One region of the Streptomyces sp. KM273126 genome, then DNA from elsewhere that is predicted to be linked to it. Evidence: riboswitches for the same ligand, from Rfam matches in the RefSeq annotation. Region 1 holds a riboswitch; each other region holds the start of a gene.

Region 1 (10,129 bases):
AGCAGCTCACGGAAGTCGGGCAGCTGATGGCGGGCGGCGCCGAGCGGAAGAGGAACTCGCCGCCCACGGAGAAGATGAAGCCCGGGGAGACGGTGGTCGCGGCGGTGCTGCGGTGCCTGGCCGAGGAACTCGGAGTCCGCGAAAGGGACGTCACCATCGATCCGCTGTCCCTGTCGGTGGCCGTCGAGAAGGTCGTCTCACCCTCGTACCCGGGCCTGCCGAGCGAATACCGTCTCCATACGGTCGACGCCCAGGTCTCCGGCCTCCCCGGAACGAGCTTCACGACGGAAGAGGCCTCCGGCTGCTGGGATGCGGTGATCTCCAGGCACTTCTGGGAGTGGCGGTAGCCGACCCGGCACCGTGGGTACGCGAAGGGCTCGTCGTCCACAGGGCGGCGACCTCTTCTGCGCCCCGGTGGGCCGTCCGGTTGGGGTAGGGTCCTGCGCATGGGGCGGGCGCGTTTACACAAAGACGGGACCTATCACGGTGATCTGCAGTGCAGATACTGCGGTGCACTCATCGAACAGGGCGGGCGGAGCAAGCCGCGGCTGTACTGCCGCTTGTCCCACCGCTTGAAGAACTACGGCGCCCGCGTCATCGGTGTGGTCGGCAGTCTGTTCTGAAGCCGGATCAGCCGTCCGGTGCTGTGATCGCCGAGTGCGGGACCCGGACAACGATCTGCGACACTGGTACGGCCATGCCTAAGCCCGGAGAACTCACTTTCGTCGCGCCGCGCGGAGCCAAGAAGCCGCCGCGGCATCTCGCTGATCTCACGCCTGCCGAGCGCAAGGAGGCGGTGGCCGCGGTCGGGGAGAAGCCGTTTCGTGCGAAGCAGCTGTCGCAGCACTACTTCGCGCGGTACGCGCACGACCCGGAGCAGTGGACCGACATCCCCGCCGGTTCGCGCGCCAAGCTGCGGGAGGCGCTGCTTCCCGAGCTGATGACGGTCGTGCGGCACCTGTCCACGGACCAGGACACGACACGCAAGACCCTGTGGCGGCTCTTCGACGGCACGCTCGTCGAGTCCGTGCTGATGCGCTACCCGGACCGGGTCACCATGTGCATCAGCTCGCAGGCCGGGTGTGGCATGAACTGCCCGTTCTGTGCCACGGGGCAGGCAGGGCTGGACCGGAATCTGTCCACCGCCGAGATCGTGCACCAGATCGTGGACGGGATGCGGGCCCTGAGGGATGGAGAGATCCCGGGTGGGCCGGCGCGGCTCTCGAACATCGTGTTCATGGGCATGGGTGAGCCGCTCGCCAACTACAAGCGCGTCGTCGGTGCCATTCGTGCGCTGACCGATCCCGAGCCGGACGGGCTCGGGCTGTCCCAGCGGGGAATCACCGTGTCCACCGTCGGGCTCGTGCCGGCCATTCACCGGTTCTCCGACGAGGGCTTCAAGTGCCGGCTCGCCATCTCGCTGCACGCCCCCGACGACGAGCTGCGCGACACCCTCGTACCGGTCAACACGCGGTGGAAGGTGCGGGAGGTGCTGGATGCCGGGTGGGAGTACGCGGCGAAGTCCGGGCGGAGGCTGTCCATCGAGTACGCGCTGATCCGGGACATCAACGACCAGGCGTGGCGCGGTGACCGGCTCGGGCGGCTGCTCAAGGGCAGGCCCGTGCACGTCAATCTGATTCCGTTGAACCCGACGCCCGGTTCGAAGTGGACCGCCTCGCGGCCCGAGGACGAGAAGGCGTTCGTCGAGGCGATCGCCGCGCATGGTGTGCCCGTGACTATTCGCGACACCCGTGGGCAGGAGATCGACGGGGCCTGCGGTCAGCTGGCGGCCACCGAGCGGTAATCTGAGCGCGTACATCTCAATATTCCGGCAGGGGAGCGCCACAGCGCTGAGAGTGCGGCAAGGGCCGCAGACCCTCTGAACCTCGCCCAGGTCATTCTGGGTAGGGAGATCGGTCACCACTCAAGCTGTTGCGCCCTGCCCGGGAATCTCGGAGTTGTCCGTTGATCCCGGGCAGGGCCGCGTCTTCTCCTGGTCATCCCCAGGAGGAATCCAAGTGAGTACCAGCAAGAAGGTCGTGGCCGCCGCCATCGGGCTCGGTCTGGCCACGCTGTCCGCGTGCGGGTCGTCCGACTCGGGCAGCGGCGGCTCGGACTCCGGTTCGAAGACCGTCACCCTCGTCAGCCACAACTCCTTCGCCGCGTCCAAGGACGTCCTGAAGGCGTTCGAGAAGGAATCCGGGTACAAGGTCAGGGTTCTCAAGGACGGTGACGCCGGTCAGGCCGTCAACAAGGCCATCCTGACCAAGGACAACCCCCAGGGCGATGTCTTCTTCGGTGTCGACAACACGCTCTTGTCCCGCGCGTTGGACAACGGGCTGTTCCAGTCCTATGAGGCCAAGGGGTCCGAGCAGATCCGGCCGCAGTACCGGGTCGACCAGGACAAGCACCGGGTCACGCCCGTCGACTCGGGCGATATATGTGTCAACTACGACAAGGCTTACTTCAGTAAGCGCAAGCTGAGCCCGCCCACCTCCTTCGACGACCTGGTCAAGCCCGAGTACAAGAACCTCCTCGTCACCGAGAACGCCTCCACCTCCTCGCCCGGCCTCGGCTTCCTGCTCGGGACCGCCGCCAGGTACGGCGACGACCGGTGGCAGGACTACTGGAAGAAGCTCAAGGCGAACGGCGTGAAGGTCGTCGACGGCTGGGAGCAGGCGTACAACGAGGAGTTCTCCGGCTCCGCGGGCGGCAGGAAGGCGAAGGCCGACCGGCCGCTCGTCGTCTCGTACGCCTCCTCGCCGCCCGCCGAGGTCGTCTTCGCCGACCCGAGGCCCGAGACCGCGCCGACCGGGGTGTCGTACGGCACCTGCTTCCGGCAGATCGAGTACGCGGGACTGCTCGGCAACGCCAGGAACAGCGAGGGCGGCAAGGCGTTCCTGGACTTCCTCGTCAGCAAGGAGTTCCAGGAGGACATGCCACTCAACATGTTCGTCCACCCGGTGATCGAGGGGGCGTCGGTGCCCAAGGAGTTCACCGAGTACGGACCCGCCGCCAAGGACCCCGAGACCATGGCGCCCTCGAAGATCGCCGCCAACCGTGACCAGTGGGTCAGGTCGTGGACGTCACTCGTACTGAAGTAGCCGTCGGCGGGAACGGTACGGGGAGCGCGGCGCGGCTCGGGCTCATGGCCCTGCCCGTCGCGTTCTTCGCGGTGTTCTTCGCCTGGCCCGTCGCCGCGATCGTGGCGCGCGGGCTGAAGGTGGACGGCGCTTGGCGGTTCGGGCGGATCGTGGACGTGGTCGCGCAGTCCGACATCCGGCACGTGCTGTGGTTCACCACCTGGCAGGCGCTCGCTTCGACGGCCCTCACGCTGCTGATCGCACTCCCTGGCGCGTATGTCTTCGCGCGCTTCGACTTCCCGGGCAAGCACGTGCTGCGGGCGGTCGTGACGGTTCCGTTCGTGCTGCCGACCGTCGTTGTCGGGACGGCGTTCCTGGCCCTTCTCGGGCGTGGCGGGCTCCTCGACGAGCTGTGGGGCGTACGGCTGGACACGACCGTGTGGGCCATCCTGCTGGCCCACGTCTTCTTCAACTACGCGGTGGTCGTACGGACCGTCGGCGGGCTGTGGGCCCAACTGGACCCGCGTCAGGAGGAGGCCGCACGGATGCTCGGCGCATCGCCGCTGCAGGCCTGGCGCAGGATCACCCTGCCCGCCCTCGCGCCCGCCCTGGCCGCCGCCGCGCTGATGGTCTTCCTCTTCACCTTCACCTCCTTCGGCGTGGTGCAGATCCTCGGCGGGCCGACCTTCTCGACGCTGGAGGTGGAGATCTACCGGCAGACCTCGGAGATCTTCGACCTGGCCACCGCCGCCGTGCTCACGATCGTCCAGTTCGCGGCCGTGGTCGCGATCCTCGCCGTGCACGCCTGGACCGTACGGCGGCGGGAGACCGCCCTGCGCCTGGTCGACGCGGACATCACGGCCCGGCGGCCGCGCGGCGCCGGGCAGTGGGCGCTGCTGGCCGGAGTCCTCGTCACCGTCGTCGTCCTGCTCCTGCTGCCGCTCGCCGTGCTGGTGCAACGCTCCCTGGACGCACCCGGCTTCGGCTACTACCGGGCGCTGGGCGGTGAGGACGGCGGGACCTTCCTCGTCGCGCCGATCGAGGCGATCGGCAATTCGCTGCAGTACGCCCTCGCCGCCACCGCCATCGCCGTGGTGATCGGCTCTCTCGCCGCCGCGGCCCTCACCCGCCGCGACGCGGGCCGTCTGGTCCGCGGCTTCGACGCGCTGCTGATGCTGCCGCTGGGCGTCTCCGCGGTGACCGTCGGTTTCGGTTTCCTGATCGCCCTCGACGAGCCGCCCCTCGACCTGCGCTCCTCCTGGATCCTCGTGCCGCTCGCCCAGGCGCTGGTGGGCGTCCCTTTCGTCGTACGGACCATGCTGCCCGTGCTGCGGGCCGTGGACGTACGGCTGCGGGAGGCGGCGGCCGTGCTCGGGGCGTCGCCGTGGCGGGTGTGGCGGGAGGTCGATCTGCCGATGGTGCGGCGGGCGCTGCTGGTCGCGGCCGGGTTCGCGTTCGCCGTGTCGCTGGGGGAGTTCGGGGCGACGGTGTTCATCGCGCGCCCCGACAGTCCGACGCTGCCGGTCGCCGTGGCGCGGCTGCTCGGTCGGCCCGGTGATCTCAACTACGGCCAGGCGATGGCCCTTTCGACGATTCTGATGGTGGTGTGCGCGGTGGCGCTGCTGGTGCTGGAGCGGCTGCGCACCAACCGGACCGGGGAGTTCTAGATGCTGTTGAGTCTGGAGGACGCGACCGTCCGTTTCGGCGGGCGGGCCGTGCTCGACGCCGTCGGCCTCGATGTCGCCGAACGCGAGATCGTGTGCGTACTCGGGCCCAGCGGCAGCGGAAAGTCGACGCTGCTCCGGGCGGTGGCGGGGCTGCAACCCCTGTCCGCCGGGCGGGTGCTGCTCGACGGGCGGGACCAGACGGGCGTACCCGCGCACAAGCGCGGCGTCGGCCTGATGTTCCAGGACCACCAGCTGTTCCCGCAGCGCGATGTGGGCGGGAACGTGGCATTCGGGCCGCGGATGCACGGCGAGGCGAAGGGCGAACGGGCCGCACGGGTCCGGGAGTTGCTGGAGCTGGTCGGGCTGCCGGGGGCCGAACGCCGGGCCGTGGCCTCCCTCTCCGGCGGCGAGCAGCAGCGTGTCGCGCTGGCCCGCGCCCTCGCCCCGAGGCCCAGGCTGCTGATGCTGGACGAACCCCTGGGTCAGCTGGACCGGTCGCTGCGCGAGCGGCTCGTGGTGGAACTCCGTGAGGTGTTTCACGAGTTGGGCACGACCGTTCTCGCCGTGACGCACGACCAGGGCGAGGCCTTCGCGCTCGCCGACCGGGTCGTGGTGATGCGGGACGGGGGGATCGCCCAGTCCGGCACCCCGCTTCAGGTGTGGCAGTGGCCCGCGGACGAGTTCGTGGCGCGCTTCCTCGGCTTCGACAACGTGGTCGCGGCGACCGTCAGCGGCCAGGTCGCGGACACCCCCTGGGGCAAGGTGCCGGTGCCTGAGGGAGCGCGGCAGGGGCCGGCCGCGCTGTTGGTCAGGCCCGCGGGCGTACGGCTCGTGGAGCCCGCGGAGGGGCTGCGCTGCACTGTGGCGGCGCGGACCTTCCGGGGCACCCACGTCGCCGTCCACCTGCAACCGGAGGACGCGCCGAGGCTGGAGGCGGCGTGTGCCCTGCGGGACGCGCCGGGGCCCGGGGACGAGGTCGGTGTGGCGTTCGACGCAGCGGAAATCGTCCTACTTGGGAAGCCTTCCGCCCTAGGGTCAGGAGCATGACCCCACTCGGACATGACCGCTATTGCGACGAGATCGACAAACAGGTACGGCAGCTGAGAGCGGTGGTGACCTCCGGCGCGGACCTCACGGTGACGGTGCCGACCTGCCCCGACTGGTCCTTGGAGCAGTTGGTGCGGCATATGGGAGGGGCGCTGCGCTGGGTGGACCACATCGTCCGCTCACGGGCGCAGGACGAGGTGCCCGACGACGAGGTGCCGCACTCCCAGGGCCCCGAGGAACAGGGCGACCCGGCCGCACTGGACGCATGGCTCGCCGAGACCGGCGCGTCGGTCGTCGAGGCGATACGCGCGGCCGGCCCCGACACCCCGGTGTGGACCTGGGCCTGGGACCGGAGCACGGCGTTCTGGGCCCGGCGCATGGCCCACGAGATCACGATCCACCGCGCGGACGCGACACTCGCGGCCGGGCTGCCGTACGAGGTGGCGCCCGAGATCGCCGCCGACGCCATCGACGAGTGGCTGCAGATCGTCGAGTTCGTGCAGCGGATGAGGCCGGACGACGCCGCGAGCGCGCTGCGCGGACCGCACCGCAGCATCCACCTCCACGCGACCGACGCCCCGGACGGTGTGAACGCCGAGTGGTTCATCGAGCTCACCGAGGAGGGCCTCGCCTGGCGCCGGGGCCATGAGAAGGCGACGGTGGCGCTGCGCGGACCGCTCACGGAGGTGCTGCTCGCCTTCTACCGCCGGCTCCCGCCCGACGACGGGCGGCTGGAGGTGCTGGGAGATCGTGAGCTGCTGGACTTCTGGCTGGAGCGGGCGACGTTCGGCTGAGCGCGCACAGCGGTGGCCCGCCCCCTGGTCGAGGGGACGGGCCACGGAGCCGTGCGTGACATACGGCTGGAGACCGGCCGTACGCGGCGTACGACCCGGAACGCTTCGGAACGCTTCAGCGGGACGAGGCCCCGCGGCGGCGTGTGCTGTAGTGGATGGCGCCACCTCCGACCGCCAGGAAGGCGGCGGCGATCCCGGCGATCACGGGGGTGTTGGAGTCGGCACCGGTCTCGGCGAGGTTCGAGTCACCCTCGGGCGACGGGCTGTTGCCGTCCCCGGCGGGTTCCGGGGTGGCGCTCTCGGACTCCGACGGCGCCGGTGTGTCGGTGTCGGTGTCGGCCGGGGTGGACGGCTTGTCCGACGGCTTCGGGTTCTCCGGCGCCGGCGGGTTGTCCTCTTCCTGCTCGCACGCCTCGGACGGCGTGGTCAGGTTCGGCTTGATGTCCTCGTCGACGTAGCCCTTGGCCTTGATGTGGATGCGGTACTCGGCGTTCGGCTCCCAGTCCTCCGAGAACGAGACCGTGACGCCCTTGGCAGTCGAGTTCTCGATGGTCCGGGTTCCGACCATCCGCTCGTCCGCGCCGTTGTTCTCCAGGTAGACGGAGACCTCGGCGGTGACGCCCGTCGGGTCCACGTCGGTGACGCTGATGACGCCCTTGCCGTCGGCGTCGCACTCGGCCTTGGCCGAGAAGTCACGGATGCTGCAGGCCATTGCGTTGCTCGCGACGCCGAGCACAAGTGCCACGGACGCGGAGACAACACCCAGGAACCGCACCGAGCGTGCGGTGCGCGGAGATATGGACACGGTTGCCCTTCAAGGGAAATGCGGGGGGTTCGGGCCACAGCTGTGACAGCTGTAACCCCATGTGGCTCACAGGTTTATAAGCGCGCCATAAGTACTGTCAATCCGGCGACGTATCACCGCAGTTGGCTTTGCCCGCTCATTAACAGCCGTGCCGTTCAACCGCCGAGACGTGCGAGGGCCTCCGGCGCCTCCTCGACGTGGTCCACCAACGCGATCCGGGACTCCATCGACCGTTCCCGGGCCAGTGACTTCAACAGGGGCCAGGCGGGGAGGCGGTCCGTCCAGTGGGCGCGGTCCACCAGGACCATGGGGGTCGGTTCGCCGCGGGACTCGTAGTAGTTCGGGGTCGCGTTGTCGAAGATCTCCTGGACCGTGCCGGCGGCGCCGGGCAGGAAGACGACGCCCGCGTTCGAGCGGGCCAGCAGACCGTCCTCGCGGGTCGCGTTGGCGAAGTACTTGGCGATGTGGGAGGCGAAGACGTTCGGCGGCTCGTGGCCGTAGAACCAGGTGGGGATGCCGACCGAGGTGTTGCCCTTCGGCCAGCGGGCACGCACCTCGAACGCGCACCGTGCCCATTCGGTGATCGACGGCGTGAACGAGGGCGCCTTCCCGACGAGCCGGCAGGCCTCCTCCAGCATGGCGTCGTCGTACGGGGCCGCGTACGCACCGAGGTTCGCCGCCTCCATCGCGCCCGGGCCGCCGCCCGTCGCCACCGTGAAACCGGCGCGTGCCAGCGCGCGGCCGAGCCGGGCGGCGCCCTCGTACGCCTCCGTGCCGCGCGCCATCGCGTGGCCGCCCATCACCCCCACCACCCGTGCCCCGCGCAGGAGTTCGTCGAGGGCGTCGGAGACGGAGTCGTCGTGGACGGCGCGCAGCATCGACGCGTAGATGTCGCCGTCGGCCCTGGTGCGCCGGAACCAGGCGTACGCGAAGGCGTCCGGTGTCTCCTCGTAGCCCTTGTCGAGCGAGGCGAACAGCTCGTCGGGCGTGTAGACATGACCGCGGTAGGGATCGAAGGGCAGGTCCGGGACGGGCGGGAAGACCAGGGCGCCGTCGGTGCGTATCTTCGCCTCGGCGTTCTCCCGCATGGGGCAGCCGAGGAAGACGGCGCCAGTGGTGTCCGTGGCGAGCAACTCCCTTGTACGGTCCGTCAGATCCACGCCCTGGACACGGTATCCGGCGAGCGTGCCGCGGGCCGAGACGGTGGCGTCGAACTCCTCCAGCGTCTCGATCTCACGGTCGTTGTGGTGGGCTGCGTGGGCGGGGCTCGTCTGCACCCGCCCATGCTAGGGGGCTTCTGGCGGATCTCCGCGGCGTCCACGGAGATCCGTCAGTAGCCCCCTGGGCCCCGTCGTCACACCCCCCCGCCGTCCGCCCGGAGGGCAGGCCCCGGGCCCGCGGCGGCCATGGCGTGCTCAGCCCTGGACCGCCGCCGGGTCCATCCACACGACCTCCCAGGTGTGGCCGTCCGGGTCGTCGAAGGCGCGGCTGTACATGAAGCCCTGGTCCTGGGTGTCTCCGGTCGCCGAGCCGCCCACCGCGATCGCCCTGTCGACGAGCTCGTCCACCTTCTCGCGGCTCTGAGCGCTCAGACACAGCATCACCTCGCTGGTCTTGGCCGAGTCAGCGATCTGCTTCTTCGTGAAGCCCTGGTAGAACGGCTTGGTCAGCAGCATGGCGAAGATCGTGTCGCTGATCACCACACAGGCGGCGTTGTCGTCGCTGAACTGCGGGTTGATCGTGTAGCCGAGCTCCGTGAAGAACTTCTTCGAGGTGTCCAGGTCGCTCACGGGCAGGTTCACGAAGATCATCTGCTGGTACATGCGCGGTCTCTCCCATCGGTGTCGATCCGTTCGGGGGGTGGACCGTGGTGCCGCGCGGAACTCATCGCTGATCCGCGGATTTTTTCGTACGACTTTCCGCGGCTTCCCGGTGGCTTCCCAGCGGCCTTTCCGTCGGCCTTTCTGCCGGCTTTCCGCCGGCTCACCGTCCGCTTTGCGGTGGCCCTCCGGCGACGGCGCAACCGACTCACGGGCGGGCCGTCGTACGGCGTCCGCGCGCCCTCGGCGGTGCCGGTCAGGGAGCCAGGGGTGTGGCCGCGAGCGCCGCGACCGTCCAGGTCAGCGAGCCGAACACGGCGAGCAGGAGGGCTGCGCGGAGCAGGGCCGCGGAGCGCAGCACGGCCGCGGGCGCGCCGAGCCGCAGGAGGGCCGCCACGGTCTCCGCGCGCGTGTTCCGCGCCTCGATCGCGGCCGTCGCCAGCGTGAGGAGCGTGCAGCCGGTGACCAGGACCGCGCCCAGCACCGTCAGCGGGCCCATGTCGAGGCGCGCCCCGGAGCGCAGCGTGGCCATGGCGTACGCGCCCGAGGCCACCGCGCACACCACACCGAGGGGGCGCCCGATCCGGCGCGCCTCCTCCTGCAGGATGCGCCCGGCGAGCAGCCGCAGCGCCCCCGGCCGTACGGCCTGCAACAGCAGCGCGCACAGATGGGTCAGCCCCGGCCCGGCGAGGATCAGCCCGAGTGCCGTGAGCGTCCAGCCGCCGAGCACTCCGGCCGGGCTGTTCGCGGAGCCGGGGATCGCGAGGCCGGGGGCGGGGCCGGAGCGGCTCGCGTACATCTCGAAGGCGAGTCCGGCGGCGAGCACGGCCATCCCCAGGTGAGGCCGCCGGGGGCGGGCCGGGGAGCGGTGGAGCGGTAGGGGTCGGACGCCTGGGCGGTCCCGGGCGCCGGG
Region 2 (10,129 bases), 2.2 Mb from region 1:
CGAGCGCATATGCGTCCGCACTACCCCACCGCATGAGCCCTACTATCGGCTCGCCATGACAGCAGCAGGGAAGCACCAGGTGAGCCGGGCAGACACTCCCCGCCGAGGCAGTCGGCCGGGCCGGGCGGGCATCAGAGACGTGGCCGCCGCAGCCGGGGTCTCCATCACGACCGTGTCCGACGCCCTCAACGGCAAGGGCCGGCTCCCGGACGCCACCCGACGCCATGTCCGTGAGGTCGCCGACCGGCTGGGCTACCGCCCGTCGGCCGCGGCCCGAACACTTCGTACCGGGAAGTCCGGGCTGATCGGCCTGACCGTGACCACGTACGGGGATGAACCTTTCACCTTCACCGAGTTCGCGTACTTCGCGGAAATGGCGCGGGCCGCCACCTCGGCCGCGCTCGCCCGGGGCTACGCCCTGGTCATCCTCCCCGCGACCTCGCGCCACGACGTGTGGTCGAACGTGGCCCTGGACGGCACCGTGGTCATCGATCCGTCCGACGAGGATCACGTGGTCGGCGAGCTGGTCCGCCAGGGATTACCGGTTGTCTCCGACGGCCGCCCGGCCGGCTCGCTCCCGGTCGCCGCGTGGGTCGACAACGACCACGAGGCCGCCGTCCTCGGCATCCTCGACCACCTGGCCGACGCCGGCGCCCGCCGGATCGGCCTCCTGACGGGCACCACGACCGACACGTACACCCACCTGTCCACGACCGCGTACCTGCGCTGGTGCGAGCGAGTCGGCCAGGATCCGGTGTACGAGGCCTATCCGGCGCACGATCCGTGCGCCGGAGCAGTGGCCGCCGACCGGCTGCTGGCCCGGCCCGACCGCCCGGACGCCGTCTACGGTCTCTTCGACCCGAACGGCACGGACCTGCTGGCCGCGGCCCGGCGATACGGCCTGCGCGTCCCCGAGGACCTGCTGCTGGTCTGCTGCAGCGAGTCCACCGTGTACGCCAGCACCGAGCCGCCCATCACCACGCTGTCCCTGAAACCGCGCCGGATCGGCACGGCGGTGGTCCAGCTCCTCATCGACGCCATCGAAGGAGTGAAGTCGGACCAGCCGGTTCAGCAGGTGATACCCACGGAGCTGATCGTGCGGACCTCTTCCGAGCGACGCTCGCCGCGCACGACCATCAGCCCGCCCCGGTCACCCGAGGAGGGGTGACCACCGATCGAGGATCCGGTGAGGGCCCTTCGAGGATCCGATGAGGAACTGGGCGGGGAAAGCCCCGCCCAATTCGGGAGAAAACCGTGGTGAACCGGGGTCCTGCGCCATTTCACCACCCCTGGGTCATCACATGGCGCGATCCGCATTCCTATGATGGGCGCACGACACCGCGGGCCGCCACGACCAGGCAGTCCGATCAGGTGCAGATGCGGGCGATGGTGGTGGAGGAGTCGATGACTCAGGGGGCCGGTCAGGGACCCGAGGTGCGGACGCCGACGGTGCGCGATTTTCGCGTACCCGCGTACGTCCACGAGGCCGGTCCCTACGCGCAGGACACACACCCGGGCGAGGTGGTCCCACCCCTCGACGACTCCGAGGACTATCCCGAGGGGTACACGCCCACCCAGCGCGATCTGCCAGTGATCAACCGGGGTGACACCGTTCTGGTCTCCGTCGTCCCCGAGGCCGCGGGGACCGCCCAGCCCGAGACCGGGCAGGGTCGCCTCTACGTCGTCGGAGATGTGCACGGCTACCTCGATCAGCTGGTCGCCGCGCTCCAGGAGAAGGGCCTCGTCGACGCCGAGGGCAACTGGTCCGCGGGCACCGCGCGGCTGTGGTTCCTGGGCGACTTCACCGACCGGGGCCCGGACGGCATCGGCGTCATCGACCTCGTGATGCGGCTGTCCGCCGAGGCGGCCGCAGCCGGCGGCTACTGCAAGGCCCTCATGGGCAACCACGAACTGCTGCTGCTCGGTGCCAAGCGGTTCGGCGACACCCCCGTCAACTCCGGCGCGGGCACCGCCACCTTCCACGCCGCCTGGCTGCTCAACGGCGGCCAGAAGACCGACATGGACCGCCTCCAGGACCACCATCTTCAGTGGATGGCCCGGCTGGACGCCATGGAGCTGGTCGACGGCCACCTGCTGGTGCACTCCGACACCACCGCCTATCTCGACTACGGCGACTCCATCGAGGCGGTCAACGACACCGTCCGCGAGACCATCGCCCGCAACGACGCGGACGAGGTCTGGGACCTCTTCCGCAAGTTCACCAAGCGCTTCTCCTTCCGCGACGAGGGCGGCGCCGACGCCGTCCGCTCCCTCCTCGACGTCTACGGCGGCACGCGCATCGTCCACGGCCACAGCCCCATCCCGTACCTCCTGGGCGAGGTCGGCTCGGAGGACGGCGAGGACGAGTCGGGGCCCGTGGTCGACGGACCGCACATCTATGCGGACGGACTGGCCATCGCCATGGACGGCGGAGTGACCATGGCCGGAAAGCTGCTGGTCCAGCAACTGCCGTTGGACAGCTGAACGTTCTCCGGGCACGTGTCCCCCCACGGAGCACCGCAGAAGAACTGTGCTGGCCAGGGGCCATTTTCTGGAAACCCCCTGTCACCGCGTACCTTCATCGCTCTACCATCGGCTTATCCGTAGCAGGCTCCCCTCCGTTTCTGCCCGACGGCTCGTCAGCATGCCGAGCCACAAGCCCTACGGAGCATCGGGGGATGCACATGAACAGCGTTCCGCAGCACCTGCCGAGCGAGGACCGCCAAGATTTCGAGCGGATCCTCGGCAAGGCGCTGCGCTCCGCACCACACCGCCCGGAACTCGCCGCAGTCGGCCGGCGGCTCAACCCGGAGCAGCTGCGCACCATGGCGCTCAACGCCACCGGGCTCATCACAGCTGCCGCGGCGACCGAATACGACTACTACGTCAAGGTCCGCGAGGAACTGCGCCATCCGGCGCCGTCCAACCCGTCGTCCCGCGAAGGCACCTCCGGCTCGGCCGAGCCGGGCGGCACCGCGGTGGGGCTCGCGACCACCATGGGGGAGACCACCGAGACGGCCGGGGCGGGCGCCGGAGCCATCGTCGCCGTCCTCGCTCCCGTCCTTGCCGGTACCGCCGCGGCGATCTTCCTGCTCGTGGGGTACGTCCTGCAGATGCTCGACCCCGAGCCGGGCATCGCCCAGACCCTCACCACGACCGGGTGGGTCTTCGGGGCGATCACGGCGGCCGCCATCCTCGTGGCCGCAGTCGGCCTCCTCCTCACCGCCCTGCGCAACGGCGCCACCTCGTTGGACGCCGGAGCCCAGGGTGAGTTGAACGACGAGGTGACCCGGGCGAGGGAAGCGTGGCTGGAGGCCCTGCTGGAGCGCGGCATCATGCCGTTCTTCCGCGAGGCCCTCACCGACCCGGGCGCCACCGCCATGGGCCCCACAGTCCCGTCCACCCCGCCCAGCCGCATCCCGAACCTCGGCTACAACCGTCCGGGCTTCAGCAGCCCCGAGGGCGGCCCCGGCGCGGGCCGCCGCCCCGGCTTCTCCAGCCCGGACTTCACGAGCCCGGACTTCGGAGGACCGGACAACCAGCCGGAGTGACGCACCGGGAACCGCCATGCCGGAGCCGCACTCCGGCCCCGGCGGCCTCCCGGAGCATCGCTCCCGCCATGGGCCAGGACCGATCCACGAGCCGGCCTGTGAAGCCGGCCGAGCGAAACGCCTCCGCCGAAGAAGAACCGCACTGGGGTGAGGGCAGCGGCACGGCCGGGTTTCCCGGACACACGCCCGAACAACCCCTTGCCCAGTTCTCTCCCCATCATGAAGCCCCTCCCTCTGAGAGAGCCGAAGAGCTGTCTTCCTCCGCTCTCAGGGAAGCGATGCCCCGGAGAGCCGGGGCATCGAACCCCGCGGCTCAGTCCGCGATCGGCAGATACACCAGGTTCCCACTCGCCGCGAACTCCTTCGACTTCTGCACCATGCCCGCCTCGATCCCGGCCCGGGATCCGCCGTGTTCGCGGCGGATTCACACGACACTAGGCCGATTTATGTGAGTTTATATTTCGTTGGTTACTGATCAGCGAAAGGAATCCCTGAGCCCCCACCACAAAACCAACGAAGGAAGCAACCAAGAGAAGCAGGATCACAAAGGCGAAGAACGTTGAGTGAGGGAAAACCCAGCCACCGACGAGAGACACAGAGAACCCGCCCCCGCAAATGGAAAAGCCCACTCCGACGCGCTTTCTTATCCTTGCGCGCTCTGCAACCAGAGCATCCCACCGCCGATTCCACGCCTCTTGGTGCGCCCGTCTCTTAGACTCCGCCAGCTCCCGCCGGTTGCGCTCCTCCGCCTCACGGCGCTCAACTTTCTCCCGCTCTTCAGCATCCAAGCGCTCTTGCATACGGCGGTAGTAGGAAACTGCTTCTTCAGGCATTTGGGCGCCGATGTTGATATCGCCGAAATCACGCCCTTGAAACACCGGCCCGTCGACTTGCCCACTCAAGTCATTAGTGGTCCTGTCCCCCGGGCCGTGGCCCTTTCCATTCCCGTGCTCTGCCATGAATCAACAGTATCGCCGAATCGGGGGACCCCTCCATCGATCGCGGGAGGTTAGATGACGCTGCCACCGAACGACGCCGACAGGAGGTGCGGAGTGCCGCTGCCTGAGAACGGCGCACCGTGGCCTCCGCCGCAGTTCGCGGCCGAATGCCCGCGCGATGCGCGTCGATGACGCCTGGCACTCCGGCGATCGTGACCGCCTGTCGCGCGTGTACCGCGAGCAGGTTGGCTCCAGCAGTTCAGCGGCCCGCGTCAAGGAAGACACGGTGGTCCGTGCTACCGACTTGCCCTTGGGGCATTTCGAAGCACGGACCGCCCGCAGCGAGGCTCAGTCAGCGATCGGCAGGTACACGCGATTCCCCGCCTCCGCGAACTCCTTCGACTTCTGCAGCATCCCCTCAGCGATCTCCTCGGGCGACGCCCCCTCAGCCGCCGCACCACCGAACCGCTCTGTGATGCTTTTACTAATTTTCATCGAACAGAATTTTGGGCCGCACATGGAGCAGAAGTGAGCCGTCTTGGCGGGTTCTGCGGGAAGCGTCTCGTCGTGGAACTCGCGGGCCGTGTCGGGATCGAGGGCCAGGTTGAACTGGTCCTCCCAGCGGAACTCGAAGCGGGCGTCCGACAGCGCGTCGTCCCACTCCTGTGCGCCCGGGTGTCCCTTGGCGAGGTCCGCCGCATGGGCCGCGATCTTGTAGGTGATGACGCCCGTCTTGACGTCGTCACGATGGGGCAGGCCCAAGTGCTCCTTGGGCGTGACGTAGCAGAGCATCGCTGTGCCCCACCACGCGATCATCGCGGCACCTATGCCCGAGGTGATGTGGTCGTACGCCGGCGCGACGTCGGTGGTCAGCGGGCCGAGCGTATAGAACGGCGCTTCATCGCAGATCTCCTGCTGAAGGTCGATGTTCTCCTTGATCTTGTGCATCGGGACGTGCCCCGGGCCCTCGATCATGGTCTGTACGTGGAAACGCTTCGCGACCCGGTTCAGTTCCCCGAGAGTGCGGAGCTCCGCGAACTGCGCCTCGTCGTTGGCGTCCGCGATCGAACCGGGCCGCAGGCCATCACCGAGCGAGTACGTGACGTCATATGTGGCGAGGATCTCGCACAGTTCCTCAAAGTTCTCGTACAGGAACGATTCCTTGTGGTGCGCCAGGCACCACGCCGCCATGATCGAGCCGCCGCGCGAGACGATGCCGGTCTTGCGGTTGGCCGTCAGCGGTACATACGGCAGGCGCACGCCCGCGTGGACCGTCATGTAGTCCACACCCTGCTCGGCCTGCTCGATGACCGTGTCCTTGTAGATCTCCCAGGTCAGTTCCTCGGCCTTGCCGTCGACCTTCTCCAGCGCCTGGTAGAGCGGCACCGTGCCGATGGGGACGGGGGAGTTGCGCAGCACCCACTCGCGCGTGGTGTGGATGTTGCGACCCGTGGACAGGTCCATGACCGTGTCGGCGCCCCAACGGGTCGCCCAGGTCATCTTCTCGACCTCCTCCTCGATGGAGGACGTGACCGCCGAGTTGCCGATATTGGCGTTGACCTTGACCAGGAACCGCTTGCCGATGATCATCGGCTCGATCTCGGGGTGGTTCACGTTCGCGGGCAGCACGGCCCGGCCCGCCGCGATCTCCTCGCGAACGACCTCGGGCAGGACGTTCTCCCGGAGGGCCACGAACTCCATCTCGGGCGTGATCTCCCCGCGCCGCGCGTATGCGAGCTGCGTCACAGCCTTGCCGTCACGGCTCCGGCGCGGCTGCCTCGGCCGCCCCGGGAACACCGCGTCGAGATTGCGCAGCCCACCCCGCGGTGATGTGTGCTTGATCCCGTCGTCTTCGGGGCGGGCGGGACGGCCCGCGTACTCCTCGGTGTCGCCGCGAGCGAGGATCCAGTTCTCGCGGAGAGCGGGGAGCCCCCTGCGAACATCGGTATCGAGGCTCGGATCGGTGTACGGACCGGAGGTGTCGTACAAGGTGACCGACTGCCCGTTGGTGAGGTGCACCTGACGGACCGGCACCCGCAAGTCAGGGCGTGATCCCCCGACGTACGCCTTGTGCCAGCCGATGGGCTTCCCCTCCTCCTCCGGCATTTCGCCCTGAGATACGGCGAACACCCCGTTCGCCTGGTTGGAGATGTTCGTCTGGCTGGAGACAGGTGTGCGTGCGTCCTTGTTGGTCATGAGACCGAACTCCCTACGCCGGCATTACCCGGTAACAGGTTCAGCGGTCGACGCAGCGGTTTCCGCCCGGCGATGTTCCACGTGAAACATCGCGTCTGCGGAGGTCAGCGCCCTCTCAGCCCGGTGCTCCGAGCTCCCGCGTGTGCAAAGGTGCCTCTACGCTAGCGGCAGATGTGGCGCGGTGAACAGTGGACTCCCGCCGTTCTTGCGATGATCGGTCGGTGACCAGGATGCGACAGCCCCCGCTCCCACCCTCGGAGCCCTCACGCGGACATGGCCCTGGACGCGGCCATGAACGCGGCCCTGATGGCGGGCATGGCTCCGGTGCCGGACATGGATCCGGTGGCGGCTGGGGCCCCGACGGAGGTCACGGTGCCGGTGATGACGGTCACGGGCCCCATGGTGGACAGGGGCAAGGGCAAGGGCACGGCCCGGGTTCCAGCGGGAGCCACGGGCACTCCCACAGCCACGGCCCCGCCGCCCCCGTCTCCCGGCACCTGCGCAAGGTCATCGCCGCGGTGCTCATCCCCTTCGCGACGGCGGTCGTCGTGGGCCTCGTGGTGCTCTGGCCCGGCGGCGCCCCACCGCACGAGCGCACCGGCGTCGGCTTCGACCGGCAGACACAACAGGCCACGGTCACCAAGGTCGAGGAGCTGGACTGCAAGTCCGTGAACGCCTCGGGGACACCCCCGACCGGCGACACATCGACCGCCGAGGGTTCATCCGCTCAGCAGCAGGAAAACGGCACCTGCAAGAAGGCGACGATCACGGTCGACACCGGCAAGGACAAGGGCCGCACCTTCACCGAGATCGTCCAGCCGGATCAGTCACGCCAGCTGGAGCAGGGCCAGGAGGTCGTGGTCGCGTACGAACCCTCGGCGCCCAAGGACCTGCAGTACTCGGTCACCGACGTGAATCGGAAGTTCCCGATGGTGCTGCTCGCCGGGATCTTCGCACTCGCCGTCGTGGCGGTGGGCCGATTGCGCGGTGTCATGGCGCTGGTCGCGCTCACCATCAGCTTCCTGGTGCTGACGTTCTTCATCCTTCCCGCCATCCTGCAGGGCTCGAATCCGCTGGTCGTGGGCGTGGTCGGAGCGAGCGCCATCATGCTGATCGCGCTCTACATGTGCCACGGCCTCTCCGCCCGCACCTCGGTTGCCGTGCTCGGCACCCTGGTCTCGCTGCTGCTGATCGGTGTGCTCGGCTCGCAGTTCATCGGCTGGGCCTCACTGACCGGCAACACGGACGACAACACAGGCCTGATCCACGGCCTCTACCCGTCGATCGACATGAGCGGTCTGCTGCTCGCGGGCGTCATCATCGGTTCACTCGGTGTGCTCGACGACGTGACGGTGACACAGACCTCGGCGGTCTGGGAGCTGCACGAGGCCAATCCGTCGATGGGCTGGCGCGGCCTGTACCGCGCAGGCATCCGCATCGGCCGCGACCACATCGCTTCGGTCGTCAACACGCTCGTCCTCGCCTACGCGGGTGCCGCTCTGCCCCTGCTGCTGCTCTTCTCGATCGCGCAGAGCAGCGTCGGCACGGTGGCCAACAGCGAGCTGGTCGCCGAGGAGATCGTCCGTACGCTCGTCGGCTCGATCGGCCTTGTGGCCTCGGTTCCGGTGACCACTGCCCTGGCCGCGCTGGTGGTCTCGGCCGATCGCCCGACTCCTCAGCCGGCGGCGGCAATGACACCGGCGGCGGCAGCGACACCGGCACGCACCGGGAGGGGGCGCCGCCGCAAGCAGTGACACCGGCATACGAAGTCCCCGCAGCGTGCACGCAGAAGCGTTACGGCACCCCCAAGGCGCGCGGCTCAGCCCGCGCTCTGCTCCTCCGCGAGGATGCGGTCCAGAGCCTCGTCGAGGTGCGTCTCGAAGTCGGCGAGGGAACGCTCCTGCCCGAGCGGCACCAGTTTGTCCGTACGGTCCAGGAACGCCACGAGCGGCGCCGTGCCGGACCGGAACAGCGCCTGGTCACAGCCCACCTGAAGCCGGATCAACACCTCGCCCAACACCTCCGGATCGGCGGGCGCGATATGGACGTCACCGTCACCGCTCGGCCGCCCCACGCCGTCTACCAGCAGCTCTCGCCCGAATGCCCAGGTAACAGGGGCGTCTCCGGGGAGATGGAAGGTCAGCCGCACGGCATAGGGATCACACGTCTCGTACCGCAGCTCCACCGGGATCCGGAAGGAGAGCTCATCCGAGACGAGGAAGCTCATCATGACCTCTGCCTGTACTGACTCGCGCATTCGCCTACCTCGTCAGTTGCCATCGACGGGCCGGGAATCAGCCCTGACACTGCCCGCAGTTTGCTGAAAGTACACGAGAGATCACAAGGAGTGATTTTTCAGATGCTGATAGAGAGCGCGAGTGTCCCCAGTAGCCTTCCGATCTCGTCCTGCAACTGCCGTGCTGCGGGCAGCAGTCGGTCGGACTGATGGAGGGGCAGCGAAATGGCCATGGTCGCGGCGGTCGTTCCCAGCGTGAGGGGGATCGCGGCACAGACCGTCCCCAGCGCGTACTCCTGTCGCTCGACCACCGGTTCCATCCGTCCGATCCGGTTGAGGCGCCATGACAGGGCCTGCTCGTCACGCACCGTGTACGGAGTGATCGCCCGCACGGGATAGCGGTCGAGGTGATCGCTCCGCGCCTCCTCGCCGAGCTGCGACAGCAGACACTGCCCGACGGCGTGCGCATGCCCGGTCTCACGGAAGTCGGCCCACTCCTCGACCGCTGGATTTCCCGGGCTGTCGGCGACGCACATGACCTCGATCTCGCCCTCGCGGTAGACCGCGTAGTACACGGGGGCGCCGATGATGTCCCTCCAGTGCGCGAGGACGTCGCTCACCGTGCTGCGACGTTTCTGCTGCGCCCCGCTGCTGCTGAGCCGCTCGGCCGCCTCACCGAGGAAGAACAGCCCCTTGTCCCGGTGCAGATAGCCCTCGTGCGTCAGCGTGCGCAGCAGGTGGTACGCCGTGGGCAGGGCGAGTCCGGCGTCCCGGGCCAACTGCTTGGCAGGCGCCCCGTGCTGACGCGCGGCCACGGCCTCCAGCAGCCGCATCGCGCGCTGCACCGAGCCGATGAGAGTGGTGGGGTGCGTCTCCCCGGCCGGCGCCGGGGGAGGCTTCGGGGAGGGAAGGCGCACCGCCGTGGCTGTCGCGATGCGGGGCGAACGGGGCTCCGGCGGTCGGACGGGCGGCTCCCCGGGTGAGCTACGGGGCTGCACGGGGGGAGCCGGCGCTCTGGTGGGCGTCGTGGGCCGGGTCTGCGGATCGGCGGGTACGGTGTCAGCCGTGGCCAAGGGTCACTCCCGAAGCACGAGGAGGGCCGCCCGTGCGAGGGAACACGGGGGATGTGCGCCGCCCGCGGGGTCGCCCCCGCAGCGAGCTCCGGACTTTAACGGCCCGTCATCCCCCGCAGACGGCCCCGCCGGGAA
Region 3 (10,129 bases), on a different contig from region 1:
CCGGTCAGCATCTCGTAGAGGACGACCCCGCACGCGTACACGTCGACGCGGGTGTCCGCCGTGCCGTGCTCCAACTGCTCCGGGGCGAGGTAGGAGACCGTGCCGAGGACCTGGCCCGTGGTGCTCGTCACCGTGTCCACGGCCCGTACGAGACCGAAGTCCGCCACCTTGACCCGGCCGTCGTCCCCTATCAGGACGTTCTCCGGCTTCATGTCGCGGTGCACGAACCCGGCCCGGTGCGCGGCACCCAGCGCGGCGAGCACCGGCTCCAGGATGTCGAGCGCGGCCCGCGGCTGCAGGGCACCGCGCTCGCGCAGCACGTCACGCAGGGTGCACCCGGCGACGTACTCCATCGCGAGGTAGACGTACGACCCGTCGGTCCCCTGGTCGAAGACACCCACCACGTTCGGGTGGGAGAGCCGCGCCACGGACTTGGCCTCGCGGATGAAGCGCTCCACGAACGTGCCGTCGGCGGCCAGTGTCGGATGCATCACCTTGAGCGCGAGCACACGGTCGAGGCGGATGTCCATGGCCCGGTAGACCGTGGCCATCCCGCCGACCGCGATCCGCGCGTCGATCCGATAGCGGCCGTCGAGCAACTGGCCGACAAGCGGGTCCTGAAGGGTCGTGTCCACGCAGGTGAGTCTAGGGGCCGCCACTGTCAGCGCTGTCGGTCCCGTGTCCCGGGGGACGGAATGCAGCAGACCTGTGACTGTTGTGCGGCGGCAGCGGAGGCGCTGGACATCAGAACGCAGGGCGCTCGGGGTCGAGCCGTGCGCGCCCCTCCGCCGGCGACGACGCCTCCGCGAAATGGCGCCGCGGAATGCGTCCCGCCCGGTACGCCAGCCGGCCGGCCTCCACCGCGTGCCGCATCCCCTGGGCCATGAGCACCGGTTCCTGGGCCCGGGTCACGGCTGAGGCGAGCATCACACCCGCGCACCCCAGTTCCATGGCGAGTGCGGCGTCGGACGCCGTGCCCGCTCCCGCGTCCAGAATCACCGGCACGCGCGCGTGCTCCACGATCAGCTGGAAGTTGTGCGGATTGCGGATGCCGAGCCCGGAGCCGATCGGCGAGCCCAGCGGCATGATCGCGGCACAGCCCACGTCCTGGAGCTTCCGCGCCAGCACGGGATCGTCGTTGGTGTACGGCAGCACCGTGAAACCGTCGTCGACCAGGATCTCGGCGGCGTCCAGCAGCTCGATCGGGTCGGGCAGCAGGGTGCGCTCGTCGGCGATGACCTCCAGCTTCACCAGGTCGGTGCCGAGCGCCTCGCGCGCGAGCCGGGCGGTCAGCACGGCCTCGCCCGCGGTGAAACAGCCCGCGGTGTTGGGCAGGACGCGGATGCCCAGCTTGTGCAGCACGGACAGCACCGAGCCGTGCGCCTCGGGGCTCACACGGCGCATCGCGACCGTCGTCAGCTCCGTGCCGGACGCCACGAGCGCGCGCTCCAGGACGTCGAGGCTGGGCGCGCCGCCCGTGCCCATGATGAGGCGGGACGAGTACGTCGTACCGCCGAGGACGAAGGGGTCGTCGGCCATGGGTCAGCCTCCTTGGACGGCGGTGAGGACTTCGACGCGGTCCCCCTCGGAGAGCGGAGTGGACGGCCACTGCGCGCGCGGGACGACGGTTTCGTTCAGCGCGGCGGCGACGCCCGACGGGGCCGCGGTGAGGGTTCTCACGAGCGCGTCGAGAGCGGTGCCCGCGGCGATCCGCCGCCGCTCTCCGTTGACGAAGACGTTCACGTCGGTCACGTCGGTCGAGTCGCCGGAGCCGGAGCCGGAGCCGAAATCGAAGTCGTTCATGCCGGCTGCTCCTCGACCGCGGCGGCACAGAAGCGCCTGGGCGTGAAGTCGCGCGCCTCCTCGGGGAGTTCGCTCGTGGTGAGCACATGCGCCATGACGTCACCGGTGACGGGGGTGAGGAGCACGCCGTTGCGGTAGTGGCCGGTCGCCAGGAGCAGCCCCTCGCACTCGGTCGGGCCGAGCAGGGGCGCGTTGTCGGGGGAGCCGGGGCGCAGTCCCGCGCGCGTCTCCGTGAGCGGCAGTTCGGTGATCCCGGGGACCAGCTCGTGGGCGTCGCGGAGCAGTTCGTACACCCCGCCCGCGGTGACCGTGGTGTCCCAGCCGAGTTCCTCGCTGGTCGCACCCACGACCAGCTCACCGTTCTCGCGGGGCACCAGGTAGACGTGGCTGCCGCGGACCACGGCGCGCACGGTCCGGTTCAGGAAGGGCGCGTACCGCTTCGGCACGGTCAGCCGCAGCACCTGCCCCTTCACGGGCCGTACGGGCGGCAGGGCCTCGTCGGGGACGCCCGCCAGCCGTCCGCTCAGGCTGCCCGCGGCGAGGACGACCCGCTCCGCGGCGAGTTCGGTGCCGTCGGCGGTCCTGATCCCGGCAGCCCGCTCCCGGACGACTGACAGCCTCTCGGCCCACATCCGGTGGAAGACCACCCCGGCGCGCTCACAGGCCGTGACGAGTGCCCTGGCGAGCCGCCTCGGGTCGATCTGGTGATCGCCGTCGACGCGCAGTCCGCCGCGTACGCCCGGCGCGAGCATCGGCTCAAGCCGGCGGCATTCCCGTCCGCTCAGCCACTCCGACTCAAGGCCCGACTGCCGTTGCAGCGCGTGCAGTTCACGCAGGTGGGCGCGGTCGTCGGCGTCGAGCGCGACCGCGAGCGTGCCGCACCGGCGGTAGCCGAGGTCCAGGCCCGTCACCTCGGTCAGCTCGGCCGCGAAGTCCGGGTAGCGGCGCGCGGACGCCAGGTTGAGGCCCAGCAGCGTCTGCTCGCCGTAGTGCAGCTCGGTCACGGCGGCGAGCATCCCGGCCGCCACGCGCGCGGCCCCGCCGCCCGGCTCGGGGTCCACGACCGCCGTGCCGAACCCGCGTTGTGCGGCCCGCCAAGCCGTCACGAGCCCGATGATGCCGCCCCCCACGACGAGGACGTCTGATGTATGTGTACGCGACATGGGCGTCCAGCCCCTCCCTTCGCCGGCATGACCCGGATCAGGTTCGTACGGTCGGAGGCCGCCAGCCTCCCTCTCAGCCCGGTGCGTCCGGGCTCCCGCGAGTACTCTTCTGTGCTGGGGGTCCGGGGGCCGTCCCCGGGAAACGCAGCACGTCGGCCACCCTAGCCCGTGCCGTTCTCCTCAGTAAGGGAGCCTCCGCTCATGGCCAGCTCGCACAGATCTCTCGACGGGCTTGTCCTCGCCCCCGTCGCGGACCAGGCTCCAGGTCAGGTGGGCACCCGCACCCGGTTCACGTACCACGAGCAGGACGGTGAGATCTGGGCCGAGTACGCGGGCGGCGATGTCGTGCGGGGCCACCTGGTGGGTACGCGGGACGGTGACCGGCTGGACTTCCGGTACGTGCAGCTGAAGCGGGACGGCACGACGTCGTCGGGGCACTGCGTGTCCCTCGTGACCGAGCTTTCCGACGGGCGTGTGCGCCTGGAGGAGACCTGGGAGTGGGAGTCGCAGCCGGGCAGCGGAACGAGCGTTGTGGAACAGGTCACGGACCCCGGCCGCTGACTGACAACTTGTCAGGTGTCTATGGTGATCAGGTGAGCGAGCAGACCGAGACACGAGGGACCCGGCGACGGGTCGTCGTCGTGGGTGCGGGCATGGCAGGGGTGCAGACCGCGGTCGTCCTGCGGGAGAAGGGCTTCACGGGCCCCGTCACGCTGATCGGCGCGGAGCCGCACCAGCCCTACGACAGGCCGCCGCTGTCCAAGGCCGTCCTGCTCGGCAAGGCCGAGGGATCCGCCTTCGACGTCGACTTCGAGGCGCTCGGTATCGAGCTCCAGCTCGGCCGCGAGGTGCTGGGCGTGCGCCCCGGGGACCACGAACTCGACACGGCGACGGGCCCGGTGCCGTACGACGTCCTCGTCCTCGCGACCGGCGCGGAACCGATCCGGCTGCCGGGCGCCGAGGGCGTGCCAGGCGTGCACCTGCTGCGCACCCTGGACGACGCGGAGCGGCTGCGGCCCGTCCTGGCCCGGCAGCACGACATCGTGGTCGTGGGAGCCGGCTGGATCGGGGCGGAGTTCGCCACCGCCGCCCGCGAGGCGGGCTGCGCGGTGACGGTCGTCGAGGCCGCCGACCGCCCGCTCGCGGGGGCACTGCCGGCCGAGGTGGCCGCGCCGATGACCGCCTGGTACGCGGACAGCGGGGCGGCCCTGCGCACCCACGCGCGCGTGGAGCGCGTCGAGGACGGGACAGTGATCCTGGACGACGGCTCGCGCGTGCCGGCGGGCGCGGTGGTCGTGGGCATCGGGGCACGCCCGGCGACGGCGTGGCTGGAGGACTCGGGCATCGAGCTCGGCACATACGGCGAGGTCGTGGCCGACGACCACCTGCGCACCTCGGCGCCGGATGTCCACGCCGTCGGCGACTGCGCGTCCTTCCCTTCGGGAAGGTACGGCGAACGCCTCCTCGTCCACCACTGGGACAACGCCCTCCAGGGCCCGCGCACCGTGGCCGCCAACATCATCGGTGAGTCCCCGGAGCCGTACGACCCGGTCCCGTACTTCTGGTCGGAGCAGTTCGGCCGCTTCGTCCAGTACGCCGGTCACCACGCCTCGGCCGACACGACCGTGTGGCGCGGCGACCCCACGGGTGCCGCCTGGTCCGTGTGCTGGCTGCGCGAGGGGCGCCTGGTCGCCCTCCTCGCGGTGGGACGCCCCAGGGACCTGGCGCAGGGCCGGCGGCTGATCGAGGCGGGCACGGCCATGGACCCGGAGCTGCTGGCGGACCCCTCGCGCCCGCTGAAGGGCGCGACGGCGTAGCCGATCGGCTACGAGCCCGAGGCGGGGGCGGGCGGTCCCGCCCACCCCCAGTCGGCCCACTCTCGGCCTGCGCCGGAGGCGGCTCGGCTACCGACTGTCAGTCCGGGATGGCAGTCTTGATGACGTGACCGAGATTGACGCAAAGATCGATGCTCTCGTCCCCGCGTGGCTGAACCTCCCCGACATCGCCGAGATGCTCGACGTCGAGGTGACCCGCGTGCGGCAGCTGGTCAAGGAGGGCCAGCTCATCGCCGTACGCCGGGGTGAGAACCGCGCGCTGCACGTCCCCGCCGCCTTCATCGACGGGGACAAGGTCGTCAAGGGCCTGTCCGGCACCCTGACGCTCCTGAGGGACGACGGCTTCACGGATGAAGAAATGCTGGAGTGGCTCTTCACGCCCGACCCGAGCCTGCCGGGCACCCCGGCCCAGGCCCTGAGTGAGAATCGCGGCACGGAGGTCAAGCGCCGCGCCCAGGCGCTCGCCGTCTGACGCTCGTCGCCCGAACCCACAACCCGCATGCGCCGCCCGGCGTACGGGCCACGGCTGGGCTCCTGCCCGGCCGTGGCCCGTACGCCACCGACACGTGGCCGTACGCCGTACGCCATCGACAACGGGGGAGCCCACCGTGCCCGACACCGCCCGCCGACAGCTCGCCGACGCCCGCGTCTACCTCTGCACGGACGCCCGCAGGCGCCAGGGCGACCTGCCGGAGTTCCTGGACGCGGTCCTCGCCGGCGGCGTCGACATCGTGCAGCTTCGTGACAAGGGCATGGAGGCCGCGGAGGAACTGGAGCACCTCCAGGTGTTCGCCGACGCCTGCCGGCGCCACGGCAGGCTCCTCGCCGTGAACGACCGGGCGGACGTCGCTCACGCCGTCCGCTCCGACGTGCTGCACCTGGGACAGGGGGACCTCCCGGTCCCGGCAGCCCGCGCCATCCTCGGCGGCGACGTCCTCATCGGCCGCTCCACCCACGCCGAGGCGGAGGCCGCCGCTGCCGCCGTCCAGGACGGCGTGGACTACTTCTGCACCGGCCCCTGCTGGCCCACTCCCACCAAGCCCGGCCGCCGCGCCCCCGGCCTCGGACTGGTCCGGTACACCGCGGACCTCGCCACCGACCGTCCCTGGTTCGCCATCGGCGGCATCGACCTCGGCAACATCGACGAGGTCCTCGACGCGGGCGCCCGCCGCGTCGTGGTCGTCCGCGCGATCACCGAGGCCGACGACCCCGGAGCGGCGGCGTCCGAGTTCGCCAAGCGCCTGCGCGCGGCGTAGCCCGCGACGGACCGTGCCCGGCGGTGTCCGGCGCGTAGTCCGACGAGCACGGCCGTCCTGGCTGTCGGCCCACTGTCCGAGGGCTGGACAGCAAGCGGATGAAACGGGGCGAAAATCCCTGCTCTGGTTGGGGGACCGGCCCGGCCTGGCTAACCTGCCGGTATGGCCCTAGGAACCGCGTCCACCAGGACTGACCGCGCGCCTACCGTGCGTGACATGCTCGCCGACGGCAGGACCACGTACTCCTTCGAGTTCTGGGCCCCCAAGACCGCGAAGGGCGAGCGCAACCTGTGGAACGCCCTCCGCAGGGTCGAGGCGGTCGCCCCCAGCTTCGTCTCCGTGACGTACGGCGCGGGCGGCTCCACCCGCTCCGGCACCGTGAAGGCGACCGAGCAGATCGCCTCCGACACCACGCTCACCCCGGTCGCCCACCTCACCGCCGTCAACCACTCCAAAGCGGAGCTGCGCAACATCATCGGCCAGTACGCCGACGCCGGTATCCGCAACATGCTCGCGGTCCGCGGCGACCCGCCGGGCGACCCCATGGGCGCCTGGGTGCCGCACCCGCAGGGACTGACGTACGCGGCGGAACTCGTCGGGCTCATCAAGGAGTCGGGCGACTTCTGCGTGGGCGTCGCGGCCTTCCCGGAGATGCACCCGCGCTCCGCGGACTGGGACACCGACGTCAGCCACTTCGTCGACAAGTGCCGGGCCGGTGCCGACTACGCGATCACGCAGATGTTCTTCCACCCCGAGTCGTATCTGCGGCTGCGTGACCGTGTCGCCGCGGCCGGCTGTACGACCCCGGTGATCCCCGAAGTCATGCCGGTCACTAGTGTGAAGATGCTGGAACGGTTGCCGCAGCTCAGCAACGCTTCGTTCCCGGCCGCCCTGAAAGAGCGGATCCTCACAGCCAAAGACGATCCGGCCGCTGTACGCTCCATTGGCATCGAGTTCGCAACGGAGTTCTGCGCGAGGCTGCTGGACGAGGGAGTCCCCGGACTGCACTTCATCACGCTCAACAACTCGACCGCGACGCTGGAAATCTACGAGAATCTCGGTCTGCACCATCCACCGCAGGCCTGAGACCTGAGCCGCGTACGACTAAAAAGGGCAGAGCGGCCACGGCCGCAGGGAGAGTGGCGTACATGGGCTGGACGATCCTCTACATCGCGTTCGGCATCGTCGCGCTGTGGCTGCTCGGCGAGGTGCTGCTGCAGTACAAGGCGAGGCTGCGCTGGCGGCTGCTCGCCTTCGCGGGCTTCCTCGGTGTCGTCCTCGGCGTCCTGATGGCCAACGTCGTGGTCATCGGCCTCGGCGCCGCCGCCTTCGCGGTCGGGCAGACGTTCGTCACGCTGTCCTTCCGCCGCGGCTTCGAGGCCGGCTGGGCCTTCAAGCGCCCGGGTGAGGACGGCAGCGGCAAGCGCGGTCGCGGCGAGCCGGACCCCGATGTGCCCGAGGTGCCCGACCTGGAGGTCCCCGACCTCCAGACGACAACTGCCGGAACGTACCGCCAGGACGACGGACCCGACGGCGACGACGACGTCTTCGCCCGCCCCCAGCGGCCCGCCTCCCCGGCCGAGACCACCGTCTACTCGCCGCAGCCCATGCCCGACGAGACCGGCACCTACGGCGTCTACAACGACGCCGCCTACGCAGCCGCCACCGACCCGTCCTACGCGGCCGCCGCTCAGGCCCAGTCCCAGGACCAGGCCTTCGGGTACGAGGGCTACTCCGATTACGACCAGCAGCAGTACGGCTACGACCAGGCGCAGCAGCAGTACGCCGCCTACTCCGACCCGTACAACGGCGCACAGTCCTACGGCGGCACCACGTACGACAACGCCTATGGCGGCCAGCAGGCGTACGGCCAGCAGGGCTACGGCCAGGACCAGTACGCCACCGGCGGATACGGCGAGACCCCGCCGGGCGGCGTGTGGGTCCCGCAGCAGCGCACCACCGACGACCCGCTGAGCGGCGAACTCCCGCCGGAGCAGCCGTATCCGTACCAGGGCAACGGCCACGGCAACGCCCAGGGGAACGGCGGGGGCGGGAACGGGTACGACGAGCAGCGGTACAGGTACTAGCGGCACCGGCACCGGCACCGGCACCGGCACCGGCACCGGCACCGGCACCGGCACCGGCACCGGCACCGGCACCGGCACCGGCACCGGCACCGGCACCAGCGGTACCGGACTAGCGGAACCGGTACCAGCGGCACTTCGGGGCGGGCGTCACTGAGACCCCCGGAAGTCCTGTCCCTCCACGATCAGGCCCGAGACCAGGGCGCCCGACATGCCCGCGTGCGGCAGACCGCCGCCGGGGTGCGCCCAGCCGCCGACCAGGTACAGCCCGGGGAAGCGTGTCGTGTTGGCCGGGTGCAGGAAACGGCCGTCGGCCGCGGCGAGCGCGGGTGGCGGTACGGCACCGCTTTCGACGCCGGTCTCCTGGGCGTTGTGGCCCGGTGTGCGCACCTCGCGCCACAGGAGACGCTCGCGCAGCCGGGGCACGGCAGCCTCGGCGGCGGCGACGAGGAGGTCCGCGAACCGCTCGGCCATGCCGCCCGACGCCCAGCCGTCTCCGGCCGGTGCCGCAGCCGACAGGACCACGGACTCGTGCTCGTCGTCCGGGCGCAGGGCCGGGTCGTCCGGACGCAGCACCGTCACCGTGGGACGCGCCGGCTCGGCGGTGCCAGCTGTGCCGGCGGGGCGGCTGACGTGGTCCAACTCGGCCGTGCGGTCCGGTGTGTGCACGACCGTGCGGTGCGCGCCTCCCGTCTCGCGACCCCCGCGCAGGGCCAGCAGCACGGTGAACCGCCCGAGGGACGGCGACACCCGGTCCGGGCGTACGTCTCCTCCCTCCTGCAGCACACGCTCGGTGAGAGCACTCAGCCGCACGGGATCCACGCCCGCGACCACGTGGTCCGCCTCGGTGACCGTCCCGTCGGCGAGCTCCAGCCCGGCCGCCCGCCCGTCCTTCTCGACGATCCCGGTGACCTCGGCGCCGAAGACGAACTCCACCCGGCGAGCCAGGCACCGCTCGTACACAGCACGCGCCAACTCCCGTATGCCTCCCCGCACATACCAGGTGCCGAAGGCGTGCTCCATGTACGGCAGCACGGTCGCGCTCGCCGGGGTGGTCCGGGGATCCAGGCCGTACGCCAGCGCGTGGCCGTCCAGGAGAGCGGTGAGGCGGGGGTCGCGCAGCTCCCAGGCGGCGATCTCGTCCAGGGTGCTCGCCCGGCGGGTGCGTAGCAGACGCTTGTGGGGCACCGAGGGGTACGGCTCGCGCTCGCCGAGCACCTGCCAGTCCGACCAGAGGGGCTCCTCCAGGAGGGGGCGGCGCGTCCGGTCCCAGGCCTCGCGCGCCCGCACCAGGAAGTCGCCCCAACGGTCGCCCGCGCCCGATCCGAGGGCCGTGTTAAGCGCGCCGACCGAGCCGGCGCGTGAGGCGTTGGGCAGCAGGACGTCCGTGCCGTCCGGGAACACGTGCCGTGACGCCGGGTCCACCTGGACCAGGTCCACACATTCCTCAAGGGGCTGCTTGCCCGTCTTGAGGAACAGGTCGCGGTAGACCGCGGGGAGTGGCAGCAGGCCGGGGCCGGTGTCGAAGGCGAAGCCGTCCCGCTCGAACCGGGCCACGGCCCCGCCGTACGTTTCCGCCCGCTCGTAGACCGCTACCCGGTGCCCTGCGATGGCCAGCCGGGCGGCGGCCGCCATCGCGCCCATCCCGGCGCCGATCACCGCGATCCGTCCCATGCCGACGACTTTATCGACCACCACCGACACCCACCCGACCGCCCTGGTATCTCGCCCCCGCCGCCCCCTACCCGTCCCCTTCCGGGGCACGGCCCCTCCGCCCCAGCCAGGGGCTACGCCCCACTGAAACCTCCAGGGCCGAAATGTGCGGGCGCGGCCAGGTTTTCGTCGGCCGGCGCTGAGGTCTTCCGGCTGGGGATCTTCAGTCGAGGCCAGGTGCCACCAGCCCGTCCGGCGTTTGAGGACGAGGCCGTCAGCCCGATGAACCACCCACCCACCCGCACATGCTCCACCCACCTGCACATGCTCCACCC

The links. A riboswitch is a leader RNA that binds a small molecule or an ion and turns the genes downstream of it on or off. The one in region 1 is predicted to bind thiamine pyrophosphate.
Region 2: another riboswitch for thiamine pyrophosphate. It lies ahead of thiC (phosphomethylpyrimidine synthase ThiC); the one in region 1 lies ahead of E0500_RS18265 (thiamine ABC transporter substrate binding subunit).
Region 3: another riboswitch for thiamine pyrophosphate. It lies ahead of thiO (glycine oxidase ThiO); the one in region 1 lies ahead of E0500_RS18265 (thiamine ABC transporter substrate binding subunit).

Annotation. Positions count from the first base shown of each region.
Region 1 is NZ_SJXB02000001.1:4,232,115-4,242,243, forward strand. Features, by position in the region: gene E0500_RS44980 (NUDIX hydrolase) at 1-347, shown strand, start outside; gene rlmN (23S rRNA (adenine(2503)-C(2))-methyltransferase RlmN) at 698-1,804, shown strand; TPP riboswitch at 1,824-1,929, shown strand; gene E0500_RS18265 (thiamine ABC transporter substrate binding subunit) at 2,019-3,104, shown strand; gene E0500_RS18270 (iron ABC transporter permease) at 3,149-4,750, shown strand; gene E0500_RS18275 (ABC transporter ATP-binding protein) at 4,751-5,797, shown strand; gene E0500_RS18280 (maleylpyruvate isomerase family mycothiol-dependent enzyme) at 5,794-6,591, shown strand; gene E0500_RS18285 (LAETG motif-containing sortase-dependent surface protein) at 6,707-7,396, opposite strand; gene E0500_RS18290 (LOG family protein) at 7,552-8,673, opposite strand; gene E0500_RS18295 (VOC family protein) at 8,812-9,219, opposite strand; gene E0500_RS18300 (hypothetical protein) at 9,473-9,946, opposite strand; gene E0500_RS43900 (hypothetical protein) at 9,910-10,129, opposite strand, start outside.
Region 2 is NZ_SJXB02000001.1:2,002,940-2,013,068, forward strand. Features, by position in the region: gene E0500_RS08610 (LacI family DNA-binding transcriptional regulator) at 56-1,168, shown strand; gene E0500_RS08615 (metallophosphoesterase) at 1,390-2,484, shown strand; gene E0500_RS08620 (hypothetical protein) at 2,679-3,551, shown strand; partial or broken gene E0500_RS43630 (thiamine biosynthesis protein ThiC) at 3,865-3,975, opposite strand; gene E0500_RS08625 (hypothetical protein) at 3,986-4,510, opposite strand; gene thiC (phosphomethylpyrimidine synthase ThiC) at 4,838-6,685, opposite strand; TPP riboswitch at 6,679-6,835, opposite strand; gene E0500_RS08635 (YibE/F family protein) at 6,907-8,439, shown strand; gene E0500_RS08640 (SsgA family sporulation/cell division regulator) at 8,505-8,942, opposite strand; gene E0500_RS08645 (helix-turn-helix domain-containing protein) at 9,041-9,838, opposite strand.
Region 3 is NZ_SJXB02000002.1:415,484-425,612, forward strand. Features, by position in the region: gene pknB (Stk1 family PASTA domain-containing Ser/Thr kinase) at 1-635, opposite strand, end outside; gene E0500_RS32435 (thiazole synthase) at 745-1,539, opposite strand; gene thiS (sulfur carrier protein ThiS) at 1,543-1,743, opposite strand; gene thiO (glycine oxidase ThiO) at 1,800-2,966, opposite strand; TPP riboswitch at 2,964-3,075, opposite strand; gene E0500_RS32450 (hypothetical protein) at 3,168-3,527, shown strand; gene E0500_RS32455 (NAD(P)/FAD-dependent oxidoreductase) at 3,560-4,783, shown strand; gene E0500_RS32460 (Rv2175c family DNA-binding protein) at 4,908-5,273, shown strand; gene thiE (thiamine phosphate synthase) at 5,410-6,057, shown strand; gene metF (methylenetetrahydrofolate reductase [NAD(P)H]) at 6,220-7,143, shown strand; gene E0500_RS32475 (hypothetical protein) at 7,206-8,144, shown strand; gene E0500_RS32480 (NAD(P)/FAD-dependent oxidoreductase) at 8,292-9,815, opposite strand.